DNA from 2 places in the Paraburkholderia sp. GAS333 genome. Region 2 is predicted to be linked to the other one. Evidence: predicted binding sites of a transcription regulator. Region 2 holds the regulator's gene; the other holds the start of a gene.
The links. Region 2 encodes LexA, which represses DNA repair genes until DNA is damaged. Its sites were predicted from a motif close to ACTGTATNNNNATACAGT; they were not measured.
Positions count from the first base shown of each region.

Region 1: the regulator LexA is predicted to act here: its motif matches at 1,714-1,731, upstream of imuA (translesion DNA synthesis-associated protein ImuA).

Region 1 covers NZ_JBNDKS010000003.1:603,673-607,963, forward strand. Annotated here, with positions in the region: gene ABH945_RS18445 (DUF421 domain-containing protein) at 1-461, opposite strand, end outside; gene ABH945_RS18450 (ParB-like protein) at 499-1,161, opposite strand; gene ABH945_RS18455 (hypothetical protein) at 1,243-1,494, opposite strand; gene imuA (translesion DNA synthesis-associated protein ImuA) at 1,745-2,452, shown strand; gene ABH945_RS18465 (Y-family DNA polymerase) at 2,382-3,851, shown strand; gene ABH945_RS18470 (error-prone DNA polymerase) at 3,858-4,291, shown strand, end outside.
Region 2 covers NZ_JBNDKS010000001.1:1,688,632-1,692,922, forward strand. Annotated here, with positions in the region: gene cysT (sulfate ABC transporter permease subunit CysT) at 1-815, opposite strand, end outside; gene ABH945_RS07515 (sulfate ABC transporter substrate-binding protein) at 981-2,018, opposite strand; gene lexA (transcriptional repressor LexA) at 2,332-2,982, shown strand; gene ABH945_RS07525 (hypothetical protein) at 3,080-3,430, shown strand; gene ABH945_RS07530 (DUF2939 domain-containing protein) at 3,679-4,291, shown strand, end outside.

The DNA of each region.
Region 1 (4,291 bases), on a different contig from region 2:
CCATTGCGCTCAAGAATCGCGGCATGCACTTTATCGAGCGCTTCTGTGCCGAGTTCCTTCCTCACGGTTTCGAGGATGTCAGTTCGCGAGACCAGCGCAGCCAGCATTTGTTGTTTGTCGAAACTTCCATCGCGGAATAGCTCTCGCTCGACACCTCCAACAAACACTTCCAGCGTATGTGACCGGACGCACGCCCAAGCCAAAGCTCGATGCATGAGTACGATGACAAGGGACGCTACAAATGTCGGCAATGCAGGGGATGCGCCGACGATTGCGCGACTCATCGTTGCTCCGAGCAGAATGGCGACAACGTAGTCGAAAGGTGAACGTTGTCCAAATGAACGGCGCCCGGAAATACGAATGAAAATAAGTGCCGTGAAAAATGTCCCTGCGGCGCGTGCTCCCATCTGAAACGAAGAGAGGTCCTTTCCTTCTCCGAACAGCGCGATAAGTGCATCCACGATTGCCTTCCTGTTTTTTTTCGAGAGCTTAGCGAAGTCAATGTCCAATACTCGGACTCGAACGATTCCTCTCAGTTTCTGAGCCTGCATTTCTCCGCGACTTGCAACCTGGGACGCCGCCTACGAATCCAGGTAATCCCGCTGCAGCTTTGCTTTTCGCCAGCTTGACCGCACGTCGCTGCACGGACAAAAACTCGTCTTCAGTATCCGGAATTGGTAGTCGCGTACGGAAGAAATCGGCCCATCTGAATTCCTCCAGCGGGACGGTAGTTTTCTCATAGCCACCAGCATCGCGCACCGATGCCGCGAGGCTGCGAAATACATCGTCCTCCAGCTCCCATATGTGCAAGGGCATGTCCTCAAAACTTTGCCGCTGCCCTGTGGCGTTATATGGATAGGTCCAGCGATTGTTGTCCATCGACAGCCAGAAATCTTGATATGACAGACTCGACAAATCGGCCACCAAGACAGCAGGCATCATTTTTATCCCAGCGCGCCGCAGGGCAGTCGCTACATGATGATGGTCAATCGCGAACGGCACCCCGCCGGAGCCAAGGACTAGCGGTACCGGTTTTTCGGCGATGGCCATTTTCAGGTCCTGACCAGACAGCGACTTATAGAACTGGGTCTTTTGGAGTATTTCGCGAAGACCGTGCGTGAATTGCGTCGGGCGAATGTCCTTGATGGCGACTGTTTTCATTTTTCCTCCCTGCAAGCAACCGTGATGTCGTTCGCCGCGACTTCGGCGTTGTTTTTCCACAGGTTGACGCGACAGCAAGTTTTATTTTGCGCTAGGAATTGGCGTTTGCTCAACTCTGCTTGACGCCGAATCGACGCGCCGGGTCTCAACCCCGACCATTTTCAACGTTGCATCAATCATGTTCAGCTCTAGGCCGAAGTCAAGCGGCCATTCTTCGCCGTCGCATTTGACGGTCATACCGTTGTGCATCGAAATAAGGGAACGAGCTTTGTACAACGCATCGACAAGCTTCGTTTCCCGTTCTGCTTCCCGAACCCATTCATCGGCTCTCATGATTCAGCCCCTTCAAATGACGTAGGTCATATGTTCCGTCCGGTCGAATGCCTAATATCTCGCCCGGCTCCGAATTTTCGCCCGCGACCAACGGGTGCGCATGACACTGTCGGCGATTTGCCAACCATTCCTGACCCGTTTGCCCAGCAGAAAACTCTTACATATCCGCGCCAAGAGTTTAAAAGTGTCAGTTCACTCTCGTGGATTTGCGTGTACGATACTGTATAAATATACAGTACCTTGATGCCACGTGACTAGCGCAGCCGCCACCGCCGAAGAGATTCATCCGTCGCTATGGCGAGCGTCCCAGCTCGCGCGTGGCCGCGGCCGCGTTGTCGAAACGGGCTACGCGGCGCTATCCGCAGAGCTTCCCGGCGGAGGCTGGCCCGTCGGCGCGCTTATCGATTTGCTGGTCCAGCAACCCGGCGTGGGAGAGCTAAGGCTTTTGCGCCCAGCACTGAGTGCGAGTGCGAATCGGCCTGTTGCTTTCGTACAGCCGCCCCACACGCCAAGCGGACTCGGATTGAGCTACATCGGACTTCCCATCGAGCAGGTCCTGCGGGTCAAAGCGCAGAAGACAGCCGATGCGCTCTGGTCGGCCGAGCAGATTCTGCGCGCAGGTAGCTGCGGCGCACTCATTTTCTGGACGCAGTACGCGCAAGCCTCATCGCTTCGCCGGCTGCATCTGGCGGCGCAATCATCCGAGACCCTGTTTGTGATGGTCAGACCACTGGCCGCCGCGCAGGATTCATCGCCCGCGCTATTGCGGCTCGCTTTGAGACCATCAGCGGACGGTCTGACCGTCGACATTGTGAAACGACGAGGGCCCTCTCGCGCAGAGCCTCTGTCGATTCCCCTTCAGCCAACTCCTGTTCTGCTTTCCCAACATGCGCGTCTTTCTCGCCGTCCACTTGCCGAAGTTGCCGCTCGAGGTCTTCCGACCGAAGTGGTCACCTGAGCCGCCGCATGGGAGTGCTGTCCTTGAGAAAGACAAGGTTGTCATCGCTGACAACGCGGCTCGCGCTGCAGGAGTACGCCTCGGAATGAAGCGCGGCGGTGTGTTGACGCTATCGCCAGAAACCGAGATGCACGAACGCGACGCGGGCAAGGAGGACACCGCGCAACGGGAAGTCGGAGTTGCACTGATGCGCTTCTCACCGGAGGTTGCCTTGCTCGCTGAAGCGACCGTCGTAGTCGAAGTCGGCGCCAGCTTGCGGCTCTTTGGCGGGCTGCTTGCGCTGTGTCGCGAAGCGAAGGCTGTACTCAGGACACTCGGGCTAACTGCTCGCATTAGCGCAGCGCCCACCGGTCAGGGCGGATGGCTGCTTGCCAAGTCTGGCAATCGTCGTGTACTCAAACTGGCATCGCTCGAGCAACGCCTGTCCTCCCTCCCAATGATGGCGGTTCCCGAAGTGCGGCCGTTCGGTGAGTGGTTCTCAGGGCTCGGCTGCGAGACCGTCGCCGACATAAGGCGCCTGCCCCGCGCCGGCTTGCAGAAACGATGTGGTGAACACCTGCTCGACTCGCTGGACCGTGCGTTCGGAACCGCGCCCGAACTGTTCGAGTGGCTTGAATTGCCACCCAATTTTTCGGTGCGCATCGAATTGCCAGACCGCATCGAGCATGCGGACGGTGCCGTGTGTGCTGCACATCGGCTCATAGTTCAACTGTGCGGCTGGCTGTGCGCCAAGCAGTTGGCTGTTACCGGCATCAGGCTGCTCCTAGAGCATGAGCGTGGCCGCGACGCCATCGCGCCGACGGCCATCGACATCGCATTGGGCGAGCCTACGTGGAAAGAGGAACATCTTGTCAGGTTGCTCAAGGAGCGGCTCCACCGCATTGAGCTTACTGCGCCCGTCATCGCATTGCGGCTCGACGCATCCCGGGTGGAGTCCGCGGCGCCAGCTTCAGACACGCTCTTCCCGGAGCCCGGCGGCTCCAAGGAAGACCACGCAAGGCTTCTTGAGCTTCTCGTCGCGCGGCTGGGCGAAGAGAATGTTCTTCGGGCCGCACCGAGTGCCGACCATCGCCCTGAGATTGCGAACCGCTGGCTCCCGGTAGCGCAAAAGTCAAAGCAGGACGCACTTCCGCTGGGCCTTCCGAGGCCGACGTGGATGCTGGACAACCCCGTTAGGCTGTTGATGCGTCAGCATCGTCCCTTCTATGGTTCTCCGTTGCGGATGGTTTCCCCGGGCGAGCGCATCGAAGCCGGCTGGTTTGATGGTGAACTGGTGACGCGTGATTACTTCGTTGCGCAGGCGCACGACCAGAGCTGCTACTGGATATACCGCGAGCGCGTTAGCAGCCGCGATGCCGAGGAAGAGCAGCGCTGGTTCCTGCACGGACTGTTCGGCTGATGCGTCATGGACACTACATTCAATGTCCTGCCGGCGTATGCCGAGCTTTTCTGCCTCTCGAATTTCAGCTTCCTGCATGGAGCGTCCCATGCCGAGGAACTGTCTGAGCGTGCCGCACAACTGGGTTACTCAGCGCTCGCGGTCACCGACGAATGTTCGCTCGCAGGCGTCGTCCGCGCCCACGTCGCCGCGAAGAAAGTCGGGTTGCCGTTTATCGTCGGCTCGTACTTCCGGCTGGTCAATGCCGACGGCTCCCCCGCGTTCGGGCTGATTCTGCTGGCGAAGAATCGGGAAGGCTACGGCAACCTGTCTGAGCTGGTTACGCTCGCCCGTACGCGCGCGCCGAAAGGGGAATATCGCCTGACACCGCAGGACCTGTCGCGACCCGAAAAGGCATATTGGCATCTGCACGGGATGCCGGATTGTCTCGCTGTCCTGGT
Region 2 (4,291 bases):
AAAAACCATTGCAACGTGTTGATCAGCAACAGCATCAGGAACGACACCACCAGCATCACCACGGCCAGCGCGGTCGCGCCCGCGTAGTCGTACTGCTCGAGCTTCGTGATGATCAGCAGCGATGTGATTTCCGACTTCATCGGCACATTGCCGGCAATGAAAATTACCGAGCCGTATTCGCCGAGCGCACGCGCGAACGCGAGCGCGAAACCCGTCAACAAAGCCGGGAAAACGGCGGGCAACACCACCCGGCGAAACGTCAGCCAGCGCGTCGCGCCCAGGCACGCGGCGGCCTCTTCCTGTTCGCGCTCGAACTCTTCGAGCACCGGCTGCACCGTACGAACGACGAACGGCAAGCCGATGAAGGTCAGCGCAACCAGCACGCCCGCGGGCGTAAACGCAATCTTGATGCCGAGCGGTTCGAGAAACTGCCCGATCCAGCCGTTGCCCGAATAGACCGCCGCCAGCGAAATACCGGCCACGGAAGTAGGCAGCGCGAACGGCAGATCGACCACGGCATCGACAATGCGCTTGAACGGGAAGGTGTAACGCACCAGCACCCACGCGACCAGAAAGCCGAACACGGCGTTGATCAGCGCGCCGCCGAGCGCGGAAAAAAACGTCAGCCGGTACGACGCGAGCACGCGTGGCGAAGTAACCGCGCGCACGAACTGGCTCCAGTCGAGCGTGGCGGTTTTCAGGAAGGTCGCCGCAAGCGGAATCAGCACCACGAGGCTCAGATAAGCCACCGTGATGCCGAGAGTCAGGCCAAAGCCGGGCAACGCGCTCGGCTTCCGGAAGGTGAACGTCGTCATGCTGGATACTCTTTCAGGTTGATGCTTGTGTTTTCGAACACTGGCTTCGCTCGACGCTTGCGGCCACCGTACGCCGGTTAGCCAAAAGCGCGCCCACTGGGCGCGCTCGGAAGTGGCGCGTTGCCGCGCCGCTTTTTGCCTCTGCCTCGACAGGCATCGGCGGAATTACTGAGGCTGGTAGATCGAATCGAACACGCCGCCATCGGCAAAGTGCGTTTTCTGCGCATTGGTCCAGCCGCCGAACGAATCGTCCACCGTGTACAGCTTCAGCTTCGGAAACTTGGCGGTCAGCTCGGCCGGCACCTTGTTCGAACGAGGACGGTAGAAGTTCTTCGCCGCGATCTCCTGACCTTCCTCGCTATACAGGAAGTTCAGATAAGCCTCGGCGAGCTTGCGCGTGCCGTGCCTGTCGACCACCTTGTCCACCACTGCCACCGGCGGCTCGGCCAGAATACTGACCGACGGCACGACGATTTCAAACTTGTCCGGACCGAATTCCTTCAACGACAGGAACGCTTCGTTTTCCCACGCGATCAGCACGTCGCCGATACCGCGCTGCACGAAGCTGGTGGTCGCGCCACGCGCGCCCGAATCCAGCACGCCGGCATTCTTGTAGAGCTTGCCGACGAATTCCTTCGCCTTCTGGTCGTTGCCGCCCGGCTGATGTTCGGCATACGCCCATGCTGCGAGGTAGTTCCAGCGCGCGCCGCCCGAGGTCTTCGGATTCGGCGTGACGATCGACACACCCGGCTTGATCAGATCGTCCCAGTCCTTGATGTGCTTCGGGTTGCCCTTACGCACCAGGAACACGATGGTCGACGTGTACGGCGACGCGTTGTCCGGCAGGCGCTTCTGCCAGCCCTTGTCGACGATGCCCTTGTTGGCGAGCGCATCGATGTCATAAGCCAGCGCAAGCGTGACGACGTCGGCCTGCAGGCCGTCGAGCACCGAGCGAGCCTGCGCACCCGAGCCGCCGTGCGACTGCTTGAAGGTGATGGTCTCGCCGGTCTTCGCCTTCCATTCCTTGCCGAATGCCTGATTGACGTCCTGATACAGCTCGCGCGTCGGATCGTAGGAAACGTTCAGCAGCGTCGTGTCGGCATGCGCCTGCGTGATTCCGCCGACGACGCTCGCCGCGCCGAACGCAAGCGCCGCGATCAGTTGCTTCGTTTTACCCGCCAGTCCCGTGTTCCGATGGTTCATGCCAACTTTCTCCGCGTGTGGTCCGCTGAAAACAGCGTGTGATGTTGTTTTGCGTCGCGGTCACGTGCACATGAGCGCCAACTCGGAGGCCAGTCTATCGAAGGGCTTTCATCATTAAAAATAATGTTTATTCATTCTTTAATACGTAAAAGTGGTAACGACAGCGGGATAAGGCGTTGCGGCACGAAAACGGGTGTTTCAGCGTCCTATGTCGACGCTGGAGCGGCCCCGTTCGTGACGAACTTAAAGTAAAGCTTGAAATGCGCCGAATACTGTATAAAAATACAGCTACCTGTTCATACATACAGTGGCCATGACAAAACTCACCGCACGACAGCAGCAGGTTTTCGATCTGATCCGCCGGGCGATCGAACGCTCCGGTTTTCCGCCCACCCGCGCGGAAATCGCCGCCGAGCTGGGCTTCAGCTCAGCCAATTCGGCAGAAGAGCATCTGCGCGCGCTTGCTCGCAAGGGCGTGATCGAACTCGCGGCCGGCGCATCGCGCGGCATCCGCCTGTTGCCCGGTCCGGACGACGCACCGCATCAGTTCACCCTGCCGCATCCGAGCATCATGCAGCTGTCGCTGCCGCTCATCGGCCGCGTGGCTGCCGGTAGTCCGATCCTCGCGCAGGAACATATTTCGCAGCATTTCGCATGCGACCCGGCGCTGTTCTCGAGCAAGCCCGACTACCTGCTGAAGGTGCGCGGGCTGTCCATGCGCGACGCAGGCATCTTCGACGGCGACCTGCTTGCGGTGCAAAAGAAGAGCGAGGCCAAAGACGGCCAGATCATCATCGCGCGACTCGGCGACGACGTTACGGTCAAGCGCCTGAAGCGCCGACCGAACGGCCTCGAGCTGATCGCGGAAAACCCCGATTACGAAAACATCTTCGTCGAGACCGGCAGTGCGGAATTCGCGCTGGAAGGAATCGCCGTTGGGTTGATTCGTCCTGGCGAGTTCTAAGCGCCCGCGCTTAGTTCGTGCACGCGTCACCGTTGTTTCGCTTGCGCCGGTTCGCCTAACCAACGCTGCATCATTGCTGCATCGCCTGGAGAGACTCATGGAACGCCTTGCCCGCCTGCTGCCTTTTCGCCAGTTCGGTCGTCTGCGCCATCTGCGCAAGCTTGTGCCTTGCTCAAGTTCGTCATTTGAGGCGCCGGTGGCGAGCACTCCATCGCTGTTCGACTCATCGGAAAGCGCATCCAGCTTGCCCTCGTCGTTGCCGGCTTTTGCTCGCGTGTCGTTGAATTCAAGCCTGAATATGACGGAGCCTGCACGGCGCGCGCCGGTGCGTGTTTATCACGGGCCGTCGCGGCTCATCATGGTCGGCACGGTCGACGCGGTATGCCGGATGATCGATCACTGCATTGCAGAAGAAGCGAATGTTCATGGTGTGGTGTTCGAGGGGTAAGCGGAGCGCGTGCGGGTTTTCCGTGCGAACCGTGAACCAGCCTTGAGTTAGCAAGCGGCTTTGTAAGACGGCTGTCTTACGCAGTTATGCATGTGATTGCGCCACGCGATCACACCGCACATCGCACATAACCAGCCAATTGCTGCATGTGCTTTTCGGGGCTGCCACTCAGATATTTGCATAGAATGGGATTGTTCTTGCGGGGCAGTGGTCCACATTGACATCCAACCTGATCGGAGTTCCATTCGATGACAGTTCCCACACGCATGAAGGGCAGCGAGGGTAGCGCAACCCGCCCGCTGATCATCACGTTGATCGTGATCGTGGTGATCGCCGCGCTGGGATTCGCCTACGCATCACCGTATATCGCGCTGAGAAACCTCAAACGTGCAGCCGATGCGCGTGACGCGCAAACCGTCAATCAATACGTCGATTTTCCCGCTCTACGCGACAGCCTGAAGCAGCAGATAACGGGCATGCTGACACGTCGGCTGGACGCCGATGCCGACAGCAAAATGGCCACCATCGGCGCAATGATCGGCGTCACGTTGATCGGACCGCTGGTGGATTCCTATGCGACACCGGACGGCGTCGCGGCATTGCTGAATGGCATGCCGCCGCGTGGCAATCCGGGCGAGCGGCCACCCGCGCCGCCTGATGCCAGCAATGCACCCGCAGCAGATGCGGCAACCTCCGCTCCGACTGGAGACACAGCCAGCGCTACGCAACCGCCAGCGCGGGAGACTACGGCAGGTTATCGCGGCATCAACGAGTTTGTCGTGACTTACCGACGTGGCGAAGGTGACGCAAATTATTCGGCAATTTTTCAGCGCGAAGGTTTGTTCACCTGGAAGCTCACGG